DNA from 2 places in the Microbacterium aurantiacum genome. Region 1 is predicted to be linked to the other one. Evidence: predicted binding sites of a transcription regulator. Region 1 holds the regulator's gene; the other holds the start of a gene.
What was found. Region 1 encodes LexA, which represses DNA repair genes until DNA is damaged. Its sites were predicted from a motif close to TCGAACANNTGTTCGA; they were not measured.
Positions count from the first base shown of each region.

Region 2: KZC50_RS13205 (HNH endonuclease signature motif containing protein) is a predicted target of LexA. The motif match lies at 6,331-6,346, and genes of this name have one in related genera.

Region 1 is NZ_JAHWXH010000004.1:20,785-28,985, reverse strand. Features, by position in the region: gene KZC50_RS14210 (S9 family peptidase) at 1-1,151, opposite strand, end outside; gene KZC50_RS14205 (hypothetical protein) at 1,188-2,513, opposite strand; gene lexA (transcriptional repressor LexA) at 2,585-3,265, opposite strand; gene KZC50_RS14195 (LysM peptidoglycan-binding domain-containing protein) at 3,543-3,911, shown strand; gene KZC50_RS14190 (histidinol-phosphate transaminase) at 3,940-5,034, shown strand; gene hisB (imidazoleglycerol-phosphate dehydratase HisB) at 5,031-5,636, shown strand; gene hisH (imidazole glycerol phosphate synthase subunit HisH) at 5,633-6,292, shown strand; gene priA (bifunctional 1-(5-phosphoribosyl)-5-((5-phosphoribosylamino)methylideneamino)imidazole-4-carboxamide isomerase/phosphoribosylanthranilate isomerase PriA) at 6,347-7,093, shown strand; gene KZC50_RS14170 (SseB family protein) at 7,077-7,853, shown strand; gene KZC50_RS14165 (DUF1844 domain-containing protein) at 7,860-8,201, opposite strand, start outside.
Region 2 is NZ_JAHWXH010000003.1:78,618-86,818, forward strand. Features, by position in the region: gene nrdE (class 1b ribonucleoside-diphosphate reductase subunit alpha) at 1-920, shown strand, start outside; gene nrdF (class 1b ribonucleoside-diphosphate reductase subunit beta) at 957-1,931, shown strand; gene KZC50_RS13175 (DUF1990 domain-containing protein) at 1,942-2,451, opposite strand; gene KZC50_RS13180 (helix-turn-helix domain-containing protein) at 2,448-2,984, opposite strand; gene KZC50_RS13185 (MFS transporter) at 3,044-4,369, shown strand; gene KZC50_RS13190 (NAD-dependent epimerase/dehydratase family protein) at 4,636-5,598, opposite strand; gene KZC50_RS13195 (DUF4287 domain-containing protein) at 5,651-5,899, shown strand; gene KZC50_RS13200 (DoxX family protein) at 5,899-6,273, shown strand; gene KZC50_RS13205 (HNH endonuclease signature motif containing protein) at 6,384-7,763, shown strand; gene KZC50_RS13210 (class I SAM-dependent methyltransferase) at 7,813-8,201, opposite strand, start outside.

The DNA of each region.
Region 1 (8,201 bases):
ACCGTGACCTCGCGGGCGGTGGGGGTGAACGCCGCCGGCCAGGGCGGAACGTCGCCGGCGATCCGGACCACGTCTTCGGGCTTGTCGACGTCGACGTCCACGAGCCGGAGCGCCGGCATGCCGTGGGCCGTCGTGCCGCTGACGAGCACCCGCGCTCCCGCGGCGTCCTCGATCGCCGCGGTCGCGATGACATCCACCGGAAGGCGCCGTGCACCCCCGTCCGGCGAGAGGAGGACGATCTCGTCGCTCCCGCGGGTGCGCACCGCGACGATCCGGCCGTCGTCGAGAGGGCGGAACCAGCGCGTGCCGAGGACCCAGAGCGGACCCCCGGTGTCGGCGTCGGCCGGGGCGACGGAGGTGCGGGTCCCGGTGCGGAGATCGTGACGCCAGAGGTTCCACCGTCCGTCGGGATCGTCGGAGTAGAGGAGTGTGTCGTCGTCGAGCCAGACCGGTTGCACCGGCGAGGACCCGCCTCCGGCGATCGCGCGCCCCTCGTTCCCGGGTATGCGGATCTCCGCGACCCGCACCTCCGCCCGGTCCCAGGGCATGTCGGGGTGGTTCCAGGCGATCCAGGCGATCCGCCCGCCGTCGGGGGAGAGTGCCGGGTGGGCGACGAAATCGCTTCCGGTGGCCAGGACAGTCGGCGGGGTGCCGGCATCGCCGTTCCAGGGGATCTCCACGATGTCGCGCCGCACGGGTGCGCCGAGGGTCTCGCGGACGGCGAGGAGCCGCCCGCTTTGAACGCTCAGGCCTCCGAAGCGGACGTCCGGGTCCTCCGCGGTGAGGGCGGTCGGCGCCGAGCCGGGAGCGAGGGCGTAGACCCGCTGGTCGGTCTTCTCCACGAACACCAGGAGGTCCTCGTGCGCCGCCCACGCGCCCCCGCCGTACTCATGGACGCGCGAGCGGGCGTTCCAGGGCGTGGGCAGGAGTGTCCGGACATCGCCGTCCGCGCTGCGTGCCCGGACGGCGATGCGGCCGCCCTCGTCGGGAAGCGATTCACCCCACCAGATCTCGTCGCGCGCCGGCCCGGCGAAGCATGCGCCCTCGAGGCGAGGCGACGAACGGGCGACCGATCGCGCGTCCAGGGGTGACGGCCATGCGCCCCAGGCGGGGGCGGACGCGGGAGCGTTGTGTTCCGAGGGGGTGGTCACCCCCTCCACGCTAGAGCGAAACCGTCGGAAGCGCCGCTACCGGGCTGTTTCGACCTCGGCCTGTCGGATCTGCAGGACCTCGAGGATGAGCGCGACGCCGAGGGTCGTCAGGATCACGGCGACGATGTCGCCGATGCTGAGGGGGCGCAGCGCGAACAGCCACAGGACGGCGCCCGCGGCCAGGAGCACGCGGACGAGGACGCGACGTGTCCCGAGCCAGCGGCCGAAGCGACCGGTGTCCACCCCCCACACGGCGACGCGGGCGCGCGCGGCCGCGCCGGCGCGTCCGCCGGCGGCGCGCAGAGCGCGAGCGGGACGGGAGCGGCCGAGCATCCACCCGGCGACGGCGACGAGGACGCCGAGGAGCGCGAGGACGGCGGCGGAGTGCGCCATCGCCCCGACCATCTGTGCGTAGATCACTTCCAGCGCCGACGGCGAGAGGCCGGCGTCCTGCGCGACCGCGCCGACCCCGGCGCCGCCGACGGCGAACCCGGCCGCGAGTGAACCGGCGCCGAGTGCCAACGCCACGCCGGTTCCGAGGACGGCGACACTGCGGCGCCGGGCGAGGAGGATGCCGAGGCCGAAGAGCGCGAGCGTCACGACGGGGAGCCACCACCCGCCCACGGCGGCGGCGGCATAGCCGGTGCGCAAGAGCGCCAGGTTCTGCCCGTCTCCGAGGATGATCACCCGGTCGACGGCCGGGATGAGGGTCGCGACGCCGATCCCGCGATCCTGCAGGTTCCCCTTGACCCGTTCGACGACGGCTCCCAGCTGGATGCCGACCCCGTCGTCGGTGCGGACGACCAGACCGCCCCCGTCGGAGGTGGCCGCCGCGGTCAACGCGCGATGGGCCGCTCGCGTCGTCGTCGCCCAGACATCGGTGAAGGCGTCGGAGGCCACCACGCGGGTGACCGTGGTCTGCACGAGGCTCTCGAGTCCGGCCGCTGCCGGCCGCTGGAGCAGCTCCAGGGCGGATGCCGCACGCGGGGGGAGGCCGAGATCGGTGACGGCCGAGAACACCTCGGCCGTGAGGGCGTCGAAGTCGACCTGGTCGGTGATCGCCTCCATCGTCTCGTCGACGATGAGCGCCTGCACGGACGGGTCGGTCGACAGCGGCGCGAGCGTCGACACGAACGCGTCCTCGTCGACGAGCTGGACGCGGGTCCAGGCGGACACGATCGACACGGGGACGAGGACAGCCGCGATGATGATGCACACCGCGGAGGCGAGGCTGCGGATCCGACCCCGGCCGGATCGCGGTGCGGGCTCGTCATCCTGGCGGACGGACAGTCGGGCGTTCTCCGCTTCCAGCTCGCGGATGCGCGCCTCGAGCGCGGCGTGATCGGAGGACTCCATGGTCATGGGGCCATCATGGTGCACCCGCCGCGGTCGGCGTCGGAGGATCACCCCCGGCGGGTGAGCCCCCCGGGGAGTCAGACGCTGCGGAGGACGGCGACGACTTTGCCGAGGACGACGGCGTCGTCGCCGAGGATGGGTTCGAAGGCCGAGTTGCGCGGAAGCAGCCACGTATGGCCGTCCCTCTGACGGAAGGTCTTCACGGTCGCTTCGCCGTCGAGCATCGCGGCGACGATGTCGCCGTTGTCGGCGCTCGGCTGAGAACGCACGACGACCCAGTCGCCGTCGCAGATGGCGGCGTCGATCATCGACTCCCCGGTGACCTTGAGCATGAACAGGTCGCCCTTGCCGACGAGCTGTCGGGGCAGGGGGAAGATCTCGTCGATCTGCTGGTCGGCGGTGATGGGGACGCCGGCTGCGATGCGCCCCACCAGCGGCACGAGGGCGGCGTCGCCGACCGTGGGGGAGGCGTCCACGGGGCTCTCGGTGGCCGTGCCGGGCAGATCGATGAGCACCTCCATCGCGCGGGTCTTGCCGGCGTCGCGCCGGAGGTATCCGCTGAGTTCGAGCTGGTTGAGCTGGTGCGTGACGCTGGACAGCGACTTCAGCCCTACCGCATCGCCGATCTCGCGCATGCTCGGCGGGTATCCGTGGCGGGCGATCGACCGCTGGATGACTTCCAGGATCGCCAGCTGCTTCTCGCTCAGGCTCTTGCGGCGCCGGGTGTGCGGCTTCTGAGATCCGGTGACGTCGCTCATCTCGGCTCCTGTCTCGCCCTGTGTCGCAGAGCGGTCTTCGAATGTCGGAGGTCCGTGGTGTGGTTCCGCTATCGAAACCGTATCCGCACCTTCGGACCATCGCCGGGATCGGAGGGGCGTGTCGCTTTCGACAGTGTCGGTCCGATCCCGGCATTTGACATCCACCATAGTCGAAGATAGCTTCGGAAGAGAAGTTCGCGTGCGGCTCCTCTGGCCGGGGGTCGCATGCGAACTCCCGAACAGAGAACGGCTCCGACCGATCTCAGAGGAGAAGAACATGACCACCATCGACACCACCTGGTACCCCCGTCCGATCGCCCCGCGGACGCGGCTTCGATTGACAACGCGGGGGCGCCGCGCGCTGGCGTTCGTGGTGGCGCTGCCGGTGTCCGTCGCCATGGTGCTCGCGGTGATCAGCGGCGGCAGCGCTCTGGCGGGACGCGAGGGGGGCGCGCCGGAGGGCACGTTCTCGGCGGTCGTCGTCGCGCCGGGGGATTCGCTCTGGTCCATCGCTGAGCGGGTCGCGCCGGGCGCGGATCCGCGCGACGTGGTCGATGCCATCGTGCGGCTCAACGCCCTCGACGGCGCCGGTCTGCAGGCGGGTCAGAGCCTCGCGATCCCGACGGACTACGCGCCCGGTCGGTGATCGGCCCGGGCGGGCGGGGCGCCCTACGATGGGAGGGGTGACCACCCGCTTGGAAGACCTTCCCCTGCGCGATGACCTCCGGGGGATGACACCGTACGGCGCGCCTCAGGCCGCCCTCCCCGTCGCGCTCAACGTCAACGAGAACACCCACCCGGTTCCGGAAGAGGTCGCCGACGACATCCTCGACGCGGTGGCGCTCGCGCTCCGCGAGGTCAATCGGTACCCGGACCGTGAGTTCACCGGTCTGCGCGAGGGGTTCGCGCAGTACCTCGGCCACGGCCTCGAAGCGGCCAACATCTGGGCCGCGAACGGGTCGAACGAGGTTCTCCAACACATGCTTCAGGCGTTCGGCGGGCCGGGTCGGCGCGCGTTCGGGTTCGCCCCCACCTACTCGATGTATCCGATCCTCACGCGCGCGACGGGCGCGGAATGGGTCGCCGGCAGACGTCGCGAGGACTTCACCGTCGATCCGGAGGATGCCGCTCGGCAGGTCGCCGACGCCGGGGCGGACGTCGTCTTCCTCTGCGCGCCGAACAACCCCACCGGCACGCCGATGGGCCTGGACGCCATCCGCGCGGTGTACGACGCCACGGACGGCGTCGTCATCGTCGACGAGGCCTATCAGGAGTTCGCCCCGCGGGAAGAGCCGTCCGCACTCACGCTGCTCCCCGGCCGCGAGCGGCTCGTGGTCTCGCGCACGATGAGCAAGGCCTTCGCCTTCGCGGGCGCGCGGGTCGGATATCTCGCGGCGGATCCCGCCGTCGTCGACGCGTTGCGCCTGGTGCGCCTTCCATACCACCTCAGCGCGCTCACGCAGGCGGCGGCGACCGCCGCGCTGCAGCACGCCCCGACCATGCTCCGGATGGTCGACGACATCGTCGCCCAGCGCGACCGCATCTCAGCGACGCTGCAGGCACTGGGATACCGCCCCTACGAATCCTGGACCAACTTCGTGCTCTTCGGCGGTGTCGACGATCCCCGCGCCGTCTGGGACGGGCTCTACGAGCGCGGCGTCCTCATCCGGGACGTCGGGATCCCGCACCACCTTCGTGTGACGGCGGGGACCGAGGAGGAGACGACGGCGTTCCTCGACGCGTTGGCCTCGGTAGGATCGGGCGCATGAGCGCCGCCCGTACCGCCTCCCTCTCGCGTGCGACCAGTGAGTCACGCGTCGAACTGGAGCTCGACCTCGACGGCACCGGCCGCAGCCGCATCCAGACGACCGTGCCGTTCTTCGACCACATGCTCACCGCGTTCGCGAAGCACTCCCTGACCGACCTCACGGTCCGCGCCGAGGGCGACACCGACATCGACGCGCACCACACGGTCGAGGACGTGTCGATCGTGCTGGGGCAGGCGATCCGCGAGGCGCTCGGCGACAAGTCCGGGATCGCGCGGTACGGTGATGCGCTCGTGCCGCTCGACGAGGCGCTCGCGCAGGCGGTCGTCGACATCAGCGGCCGACCCTACCTGGTCCACTCGGGCGAGCCCGTCGGATTCGAGCACCACCTCATCGGCGGGCACTTCACCGGCTCCCTCGTCCGGCACAGCTTCGAAGCGATCAGCGTCCACGCCGCCCTGACCGTCCACGTGCGCGTCCTCGGCGGCCGCGACCCCCATCACATCGCCGAGGCCGAGTACAAGGCCTTCGCGCGGGCGTTCCGCCAGGCGAAGGCCTTGGATCCTCTCGTCGAGGGCATCCCGAGCACGAAGGGTGCTCTGTGACAGAGGCGCCTCCCCGCCCGACCGTCGCCGTCCTGGACTACGGGTCGGGCAACGTCCACTCCGCCGTCAAGGCGCTGATCGCGGCAGGCGCCGATGCGCGGCTCACCTCGGATGCCGGGTTCGTCCGGGACGCGGACGGGCTCGTGGTGCCGGGCGTCGGGGCCTTCCACGCGGTGATGGCGGCGCTGCGCGCCCAGCGCGGAGACCAGCTCATCGAGCGCCGTCTCGCCGGGGGACGCCCGGTGCTCGGCATCTGTGTCGGGATGCAGGTCATGTTCGATCTCGGCGTGGAGCGGGGGAACGACACGGAGGGTCTGGGCGAATGGCCCGGGACCGTCACGCAGCTCGACGCGCCCGTCCTGCCGCACATGGGGTGGAACACCGTCACTCCGGGTGAGGGAACGGTGTTGTTCCGCGGCCTCGAGCAGGAGCGCTTCTACTTCGTGCACTCGTTCGCCGCTCAGAGCTGGCCCATGGTCCGCCAGGACCCTTTCCGCGAGCCCGTCCTCACGTGGAGCACCTACGGCTCCTCGTTCCTCGCCGCGGTCGAGAACGGTCCGCTGTCGGCCACTCAGTTCCACCCGGAGAAGTCGGGGGAGGCGGGCATCCGGCTGCTGTCCAATTGGATCGGCGGCCTCGCCGGGGCTACTCTCTGAGATCGTGCCCCGCAGCGGGTCCGTTCCCGCCCCACCCGTCACGCACGAGGAACCATGAACGATTTCGCGTCCACGCCCACGCTGACCCTTCTGCCCGCCGTCGACGTCGCCGATGGCAAGGCCGTCCGGCTGACCCAGGGGGAGGCCGGCACCGAGACCAGCTACGGCGACCCCATCGACGCCGCACACGAGTGGGCCCGCCAGGGTGCGCAGTGGATCCACCTCGTCGACCTCGACGCGGCGTTCGGCCGCGGCAACAACGCCTCCATCCTCCGCAAGGTGATCAAGTCCGTGCGCGGCGTCCAGGTCGAATTGTCCGGCGGCATCCGTGACGATCGCACGCTGGAGGCGGCGCTGGAGAGCGGTGCCGCCCGCATCAACCTCGGCACGGCCGCGCTCGAGAACCCGGAGTGGGCCGCGGATGTCATCGGACGCTACGGAGACGTCATCGCCGTCGGCCTCGACGTGCGCGGCACGACCCTCGCCGCACGCGGGTGGACCCGTGAAGGCGGAGACCTGTGGACCGTCCTGGACCGGCTCGAAGACGCCGGATGCAGTCGGTACGTCGTCACCGATGTGACCAAGGACGGCACCCTGCAGGGGCCGAACCTCGAGCTCCTGCGCGAACTCACCGCGCGCACCCCGAAGCCGGTCGTCGCCTCCGGCGGCGTGTCGAACCTCGATGACATCGCCGCCCTCCGCGAGCTCGTGCCGCTGGGCGTCGAGGGGGCCATCGTCGGCAAAGCGCTGTACGCCGGGGCGTTCACGCTGGCGGAGGCCCTGGATGTCGCCGGGCGCTGACGGAGCACATCCCGCCGATTCGGCGGGCGTCCCCTGGGAGGGGCGGGAGTTCCGTGCGAACCCGCACGCGGCTGACGACGGCTCGGCAGATCCTGCGCTCCTCGACGCCCTGCGCCGCTTCCACGCGGGGGAGGGCTCACCCGTCGAGGTGATCCGGGCCTACCGCGCCGCGCGCCTGCTCATCCCGCTCGTGGCGGAGAAGGGCGACGAGGGGATCGGTCCGCACGGACTGGCCGTCGACAAGACCCAGGAGCTGTCGATCGTGACGGTCGCGGCTCCCGATGGTCGACGCGTCCTCCCGGTGTTCTCGAGCGTCGCGGCGATGCAGAAGTGGGACGCCTCCGCACGGCCGGTGCCGGCGGACGGAGTGCGGACGGCACTGGCCGCCGTGCAGGACGGAACCGATCTGATCGTGCTGGATCCGACCTCGCCCACCGAGTTCGTCGTGCGGCGCCCGGCGGTCTGGGCCATCGCCCGCGGCGAGGAATGGGAACCGAGCTACGCGTCCCCGGAGGTCTTCTCCGGTCTTCAGGAGAGTGTCGGCGGAGAGCTGGCGGTCCTCGACCTCTCTGTCGCCCCGGGTGACCCGGCCGGAACCCTGCGCGGACCGGAGCTGGTCGTCCGACTGGAGCTCATCGCCGGCCTGGACAGTGCCGAGCTCGACACGGTCCTGAAGAGGCTCGCCGCACGCTGGGCGGCCGATGACCGGATCGCGACCCTCGTGGATTCGCTCTCCGTCGCGCTCGTCCGTGGCGCCTGAGACCGGTCAGGTGACGGGGCCGGTCCACTTCTCGCCGGGGCCCTTGCCGATCGGGTCCGGAATCGCGGAGGCTTCGCGGAAGGCCAGCTGAAGCGAACGCAGGCCGTCGCGCAGCGAGCGGGCGTGCATGTCGCTGATCTCCGGAGCGCCCGCGGTGATCAAGCCCGCCAGGGCGTTGATGAGTTTGCGCGCTTCGTCGAGGTCGATCTGCTGCGCGGGGTCGTCGGCGAGGCCGACCTTCACGGCGGCGGCGCTCATCAGGTGGACGGATGTCGTCGTGATCACCTCGACGGCGGGGACATCGGCGATGTCGCGCGTGGCGGAGGCGGCGTGACGCTCCTGCTCCTC
Region 2 (8,201 bases), on a different contig from region 1:
CCGAGATCGGCAAGGACATCTCCTGCAACCTCGGCTCGATGAACATCGCCCTGTCGATGGATGCCGACGACCTCGGTCAGACGGTCGAGACCGCCATCCGGGCCCTCACCGCGGTGAGCGATCAGAGCCACATCACCTCTGTCCGCTCGATCGAGGACGGCAACGACCGCTCCCACGCGATCGGCCTCGGTCAGATGAACCTGCACGGCTACCTCGCCCGCGAGCACGTGCACTACGGCTCGGTCGAGGGTCTCGACTTCACGAACATCTACTTCTACACGGTGCTGTTCCACGCGCTGCGGGCATCGAACAACCTCGCCATCGAGCGCGGGCGCGCCTTCGACGGCTTCGAGGACTCCACCTACGCCAGCGGCGAGTTCTTCGACAAGTACATCGAGCGCGCGTGGGTTCCCGAGACCGAGAAGGTCAAAGAGCTCTTCGCCGGCAAGCACATCCCCACGCAGGACGACTGGATCCAGCTGAAGGCGTCGATCCAGAAGCACGGGATCTACAACCAGAACCTGCAGGCGGTGCCCCCGACCGGGTCGATCTCGTACATCAACAACTCCACGAGTTCGATCCACCCGATCGCGTCGAAGATCGAGATTCGCAAGGAAGGCAAGCTCGGCCGCGTCTACTACCCGGCGCCGTTCATGACGAACGACAACCTGGAGTACTACCAGGACGCGTACGAGATCGGCTACGAGAAGGTCATCGACACGTACGCCGCCGCCACCCAGCACGTGGACCAGGGCCTGTCGCTGACGCTGTTCTTCAAGGACACCGCCACCACGCGCGACATCAACAAGGCGCAGATCTACGCCTGGCGCAAGGGCATCAAGACGATCTACTACATCCGCCTGCGGCAGCTGGCGCTGGAGGGCACCGACATGACCGAGTGCGTCTCCTGCATGCTGTGACCCGCTGAGATCCGCTGAGCACCGAGAGAGAACCCCATGGCTGAGAAGCTGCAACTGCTGAACCACGTGCAGGCCATCAACTGGAACCGCATCGAGGACGACAAGGACCTCGAGGTCTGGAACCGCCTCGTGAACAACTTCTGGCTGCCCGAGAAGGTGCCGCTGTCCAACGACATCCAGTCGTGGAACACGCTCACCCCCGAAGAGCAGCTGGTGACGATGCGGGTCTTCACGGGCCTGACGCTGCTGGACACCATCCAGGGCACCGTCGGCGCCGTCTCGCTGATCCCCGACGCGATCACGCCGCACGAGGAGGCGGTGTACACCAACATCGCCTTCATGGAGTCGGTGCACGCCAAGAGCTATTCCTCGATCTTCTCGACCCTGTGCTCGACGAAGGAGATCGACGAGGCGTTCCGCTGGTCGGTGGAGAACCCGAATCTGCAGAAGAAGGCGCAGATCGTCATGGAGTACTACCGTGGCGACTCACCGCTCAAGCGCAAGGTCGCCTCGACCCTGCTGGAGAGCTTCCTGTTCTACTCGGGCTTCTACCTCCCGATGCACTGGTCCTCGCGGGCGAAGCTCACCAACACCGCCGACCTCATCCGCCTCATCATCCGTGACGAGGCCGTGCACGGCTACTACGTCGGGTACAAGTTCCAGAAGGGTCTCGAGAAAGTCGACGAGGCCACCCGTCAGGACATCAAGGACTACACGTTCTCGCTCCTGTACGAGCTCTACGACAACGAGGTGCAGTACGCGCAGGACCTCTACGACGGCATCGGCCTGACCGAGGACGTCAAGAAGTTCCTGCACTACAACGCCAACAAGGCCCTGATGAACCTCGGGTACGAGGCGATGTTCCCGGCGACCACGACCAACGTGAACCCGGCGATCCTCTCGGCCCTGTCGCCGAACGCCGACGAGAACCACGACTTCTTCAGCGGGTCGGGTTCGTCCTACGTCATCGGCAAGGCCGAGGCCACCGAAGACGAGGACTGGGACTTCTGAAACCCGTCACTCAGCGGAGGGCGCGGAGGTAGCGGCGTCTCGCGACGACCTGGGCGACCCGCAGCAGCGGGAAGACCCACCTCCACCCTCCGCTCGGTGCGGGCGCGGTCAGCGATCGCACGGTGAAGACGACCTCGTCGCCGCGGCGGTGCACGATGAATGCCTCCTCTCCGTGCACCGGGTGGCCGGGGAGGGTGCGATAGGCGAACCCGACGCGGGTCGGCGTGTCGACCACCGCCACGACGCGCACCGGTTCGTGGACGCGGATGCCGAGCACCCGCGCCGTGATCGTCCGACGCATCCCGGCCCGGACGGGGGAGTCGTCATCGACCGTGAAGCCGCTCCGCGTCTTGACGGCCCAGCGCAGCACGTCCCGCGATGCCCGGCGCCACAGGTCGTCGCCGGTTCCGATCCGGGCGGCGGCCGCGGCGCGGCGGAAGCCCGGGAGCGGCTCCGCCGGCCAGCGCGCAGTCTCGGGGCGCGTGGCCGCGTCGGCGCCGAGTTCGCCGGCGCGGGTCATTCCCCGTCCTCGTCCCGCTGCGACGAGGGGTTCAGGTCGGGGTGCGTCACGACGACGAGGGAGTAGGGGTCGCCGTCGGCATCCGGTCCGCGTTCCGCGAACTCCGTCAGGAGCTCGTAGACGCGCTGGTCGAGTTCGGCTTTGTGCGCGGCGTTGAGCTTCAGTCCGAGCCAGGAGAACTGGATGTCCTCCGGATCGAGCCCCTCGATCTGCTGCAGGAACGTCTCGACGAGCACCAGGCTCCCGCCGGGAACCGGCGTCCGCCACGACAGCCCCGTCGCCCGATAGGGGATCTCCCGGGCGCCGCGTGTGCCCGCCCGCGGCTCCTCCGCGGCGAGGAAACCGGTCTGAGCGAGGGTCCGCACGTGGTGGAGCATCGTGCCGGGATTCACGTCGAGGAGCGCGGCGAGCTCCTTGTTCGTCCGGCTTTCGAAGCGACACAGGCGAAGCACGCGCAAGCGCAGCGGCGAACTCAGCGCGCGCGAGCGCGCGAGGGATTCGGCATCCGGATCATCCGCAGCATCGTCCGTCACGGGGCCAGCCTAGTGGCGAGCGATTGACAAATCTCAATCGCTCGCACACACTGACCAGCGTGACCGAGACATCCCGCTCCGACGAGCCCGATCCGACGACCGCCGAGCGGCGTCGGGGTGGACTCTGGCGGGATCGGAACTTCCTCACGTTCTGGGGCGGTCAGTCGCTCGCGCAGTTCGGCTCGCAGATCACCGAGCTGGCGCTTCCCGTGCTCGCGGTGCTGGTGCTCGGCGCGACCGAGTGGGAGGTGGGCGTGCTGAACGCGGCCGGGGTCGCGGCCTTCCTCGTCATCGGTCTGCCGGCGGGTGCCTGGATCGACCGGATGCGCAAGCGCCACGTCATGATCGCCGCGGATGCCGTCCGCATCGTCGCGCTCGCAACGATCCCGGCCCTGTGGGCGATCGGCGTCCTGCAGGTCTGGCACCTTGTGGTCATCGCGCTGGTCATCGGCGTAGCGACGGTGTTCTTCGACGTCTCCTACCAATCGGTCGTTCCGTCCCTCGTGCGTGGGACGGCGATCCCCGAAGCCAATGGCAAGCTCGAGGCCACGCACCAGCTCGCCGGCATCGCCGGGCCCGCGCTCGGCGGCTGGCTCGTGGGTGTGCTCACCGCGCCGTTCGCCGTCCTCGCCACGGCGGGGACCTACGTCGCCTCGCTTCTCGCGCTTCTCTTCACGAGGGACGACGAGGTCGTCGCGCCCCGCCATGAGCACGAACCGATCGTCCGCGCGATCGGCGTCGGCGTGCGCTGGGTGTTCGCCAACCCCTACCTCCGCCGTATCGTCGGGACGACGGCGGTGTCGAACTTCTTCAGCGTGATCACCTACACGATGCTGCCGATCTTCCTCCTCCGAGAGCTCGGGCTCAGCCCCGCCGGCATGGGTGTCGTCTTCTCGTTCGGTGCCGTGGGCGGACTCCTCGGGGCCGTCGCGACTCCGCACATCGTCCGCTGGCTCGGCGAAGCCCGCGCCATCCCGATCAGCTCGATCGGCTTCTCCGTCGCGGGGCTCTTCCTGCCGGCCGCCGCCCTCGTGCCCGAAATCGCCTTCGTCGTGCTCGTGGTGCAGTCCGCGGTCGGGATGTTCACGGTGCTCGTCTACAACATCGTGCAGGTGTCGTTCCGTCAGAGGATCACGCCGAAACCGCTCCTCGGCCGGATGAACGCCTCGATCCGCTTCTTCGTGTGGGGAGTGATGCCGATCGGCGCGCTGCTCGCCGGCGTGCTCGGCACCGCGTACGGAGCTGTGGTGACGATGTGGATCGGGGCGATCGGCGGGATGCTCTCGATCCTGTTCGTCGTGATCGGCCCCTTCTGGGCGCTGCGCGAGCTCCCGGGCGTCACGATCGAAGACGAGGCGACGGCCGAGGCCTTGATCAAAGACTGAGGGAACTCTCATGCGGGGGAATGGACCCTGCCGGTTTCGCCGACTACCCTCTCCGATAGATCCGCATCGCGACAGCGCAGCCAGGCCTGCGCACCCGTCGAGACGGCCTACCCGACTCCGGGCCGAGATGACGGGTCAGGTGCCCTCCGGGATTCCGCCGGTCCAGCCCCCCAGGACCGTCGAGACCCGGAGGGCACCGCTTCGCCTCCGTGGGACGTATGGGCGAACGGCGTGCACGCATTCGGTCGCATCGTCGCGGCATCCGCTCAGAGCACCGCGTCGAGAACGGCGCGTTCTTCGGCAGCGGTGAGACCCGAGCGGCGCTCCCGGTCGATCCCGCGACGGCGTTCGTCCGCCAGGGTGCGCTCGATCGTCTCGACGAGCGGGCGGATGCGCCCGCCCGTCTCGAGAAAGCGACGCCCGGATCGTTGCGCGAGCGCGGTGTCCGCGCGGGGGAGCCACAGGGGGAGGGAGCGGGGCCCCGCCCAGTACTGCACGTCGAGGGCGAGGAGCGCGTCGTCGTCCACCTCGACGCGGTCGCCGGCGGACGAGGCCGCATCCGCCATCTCCGCGAGTGCGGTGGCCATCGGATGGACGTCGCCGACGGCGTTCACCGTGCCTCGGATGCCGTTCGTGGCGGCTCGGGCGAGCCACGCCGCCAGGTCGGCGACATCGATGACCTGCACGAATCGGTCTTCCGTCACCGGCAGAAGCGCCCTGCCGCTGCGACTGAATCGTGCAGGCCAGTAGCCGAAGCGGTCGCTCGGGTCACCGGGGCCGACGATGAGTCCGGGGCGGGCGATGAGCAGTCGATCCTCCAGGCGGCGGCGGGTGGCGAGCTCGGCGGCGGCCTTCGCGTCCGGGTACTGCGTCAGGTCGGCGGGGGAGACGAGCGCGGCCGACTCGTCGGCGCCGGGTTCGTCGTTGCGTGCGTACACCGAGATCGTCGAGACGAGCGTCCAGTGGGCTGCGCGATCGGCGAGTGCGTCGAGGGCCGGCCCGACGAGGTCGGGAGCGTAGGAGAACTCGATGACCTCGTCCCAGTCCCCGTGGAGTCCGTCGTATGAGCCGGGGGCGCTGCGGTCAGCCCGGATGAGACGGGCGCCGTCCGGGACGCCGCCGGAGGTCCCGCGGGCGAGGCAGGTCACGTCCGCGCCGCTGTCGATCAGGTGGCGGACGGTCTCCCGACCCGCCCACCCCGTGCCGCCGAGGACGAGAACGCGCTGCATGGCCCCAGTCTCGACGGTGTCCTCTCGACGCTCCAGCCCTTACGCTCTCAGCATGACCACCCATCGTGTGCTCGCGCCGTCTCCACCTATCGCCGGTGAGACCGTCAAGGGGCCGGCGTCCTACTTCCCGAGCATCGAGAAGACCTATGGCCGTCCGGTCCAGGAGTGGCTCGACATCGCGGCCGACGGGCTCGACACCCAGTCGCACATGGCTGTTGTCCAGGCGCTGAAGGAAGAGCACGGCCTCGGTCACGGGCACGCGAACGCGATCGTCGCCTACGTCAAGGCGGAGCTCGCATGATCCGCACCGCCGCCCGGTGGGCGCTGGCTTCGGCCATGGTGTTCGCCGGCATCAGCCACCTCACCTGGGCGCGCAAGGAGTTCCGTGCGCAGGTGCCGGACTTCGCGCGCGAGCTTATGGACGAAGACGGTGTCGTCGTTGCCTCCGGGGTGGTCGAGGTGTTGCTCGGAGCATCGCTCGTCGCCCTGCCCGGATCGCGCCGCCGTGTGGGAGCGACCCTGGCAGCGTTCTTCATCGCGATCTTCCCCGGCAACATCGAGCAGTGGCTCCGCCGCCGCGACGGATTCGGCCTGGACACCGACCGCAAGCGCTTCTTCCGCCTGTTCTTCCAGCCCGTGCTCGTGGCGTGGGCGCTCTGGTCGACGCGCCGCTGACGCGTGCGCGGGGAACCGAACACGTTCGCGACGACGCTGGCGGTGAGCCGCGCAATGTCGGAGGTACGTTCTAGTCTGTGATCACCTGGTACTGATCGAGACGGGAAGACATGGACGAGACTCCAGAGCCGGTGGACGAGTGCGACGGTCGTGATGAGGTGGCGCGGAAGACGGCCGCGTTCGTGGACGAGATCGTCGAGTCGCGGCGGATGGTGGCGGAGGGGCAGGCGCGTGAGGCCGCGGCGATGGCGGAGGCGTACGCATATACGCAGGAGCAGACCGCACTTCTGGGGTCGGCGACGGTGAAGACGCGGGAGATGCCGTTGCGGGCGATGGCGGCGGAGATCGCTGCGGCGACCCGGGTGAATGACAGCACGGTGCAGAACCGGTTGTTCGAGTGCCACCGGTTGGTGACGGAGTATGCCCCGACGTTCGAGGCGTGGCGGGCGGCGAAGGTGTCGCAGGCGCACACGAAGGTGATCATGGAGTTCGGGTCGGACCTGCCCGACCCGGCTACGCGGGCGGCGTATGAGAAGGACGTCCTGGACTACGCGGTGAAGACCGCGACCGGACGGTTGCGTCCCTATGCGCAGCAGGTGGCGGACAAGCTCAACCCGCGGACGGTGCAGGAGCGGCACGAGGTCGCGGCGTGCACGCAACGCGTGTTCGTCGAAGACCTCCCCGACGGGATGTCGATGCTCGGAACGATCGCCCCCTCCACCTACGTCCACGGGGCGTATGACCGTGCGACCCAGGAAGCGCGGGAGATCAAAGCCGCCGACCTGCGGGCCCGACGGGAGTACGCGGAGCGGCGGGCGCGCGGTGAGGACATCGAAGAGCCGTGGTTCGACGACCGCACCCTGGATCAGATCCGCGCGGATGTCGTGATGGACATGCTCCTCACCGCCGCTCCCACCATCGATCCCACCGGCGGTGGCCTCGCAGCGATCCGCGCGAGCGTGCAGGTCAGCATCCCCGCCACAACCCTGGCGGGGACGACGTCGGGTGGGGCGGAGTTGAACGGCAAGTGCGCGATCGACCCGGCGACGGTGCGGATCCTCACGGGGAACGCTCCCGGGTTCGACCGGGTGTTCCTCCACCCCGTCACCGCCGAAGTGCTCACCACGGATCGGTATACGCCGACGGCGGGGATCAAGAGGTTCCTGCAGGCCCGGTACGTGCGGTGCGCGTTCCCCGGGTGCCGTCGACCCGCGATGCGGTCCGAGATCGATCACCACCGGGAGTATGCGAACGGCGGGAAGACCGACGGCGACAACCTCGGGCCGTGCTGCACCCGACACCATGTGACCCGGCATGCCGCTGGATGGACTGTCGAACAACTTCCGGGCGGAAGGCTGAAGTTCACCGCGCCGTCGGGGAAGGTCTACATCGAGGACCCACCACCCCGGGTGATGTTCATCCCCGAACCTGACACCGAGCCCGAGCCGGAGCCCCAGCCGGCGCGAGCGATGGGGTCCCCACCGTTCTGAGAATCCACGGTCTCGCCGCGCTTTCGCCGCGGTGCCGTCGGCGATGTGGTCAGCGTGCGACCGACACGGTCACCGTGAACTTCGCGTTGCGCGCGACCTGGCGCGTGGGGCCGACCGCGCGCTCGAGCGCGCCTCGGTAGTTCAGCGGCGAGTTCCACACCGTCCACAGCTCGCCGCCGGGGCGGAGGACGCGTCCCGCCTCGCGGAAGAAGCGCGGCGCGAGGGTCGACGTCACGGCTGCATCGCTGTGGAACGGGGGATTGAGGGCGATCATCTCGGCGCTCCCGTCCGGCTGGGCCGAGAGCAGATCGTCCCGCACCACGTGGACGCGGGCGCTCACGCCGTTCGCCTCCGCCGTCGCGCGGGCGGACGCCACCGCCACCGCGGACTGATCCGTGGCGATCACCGAGAGCTCCGGATGCCGACGCGCGAGCTCGG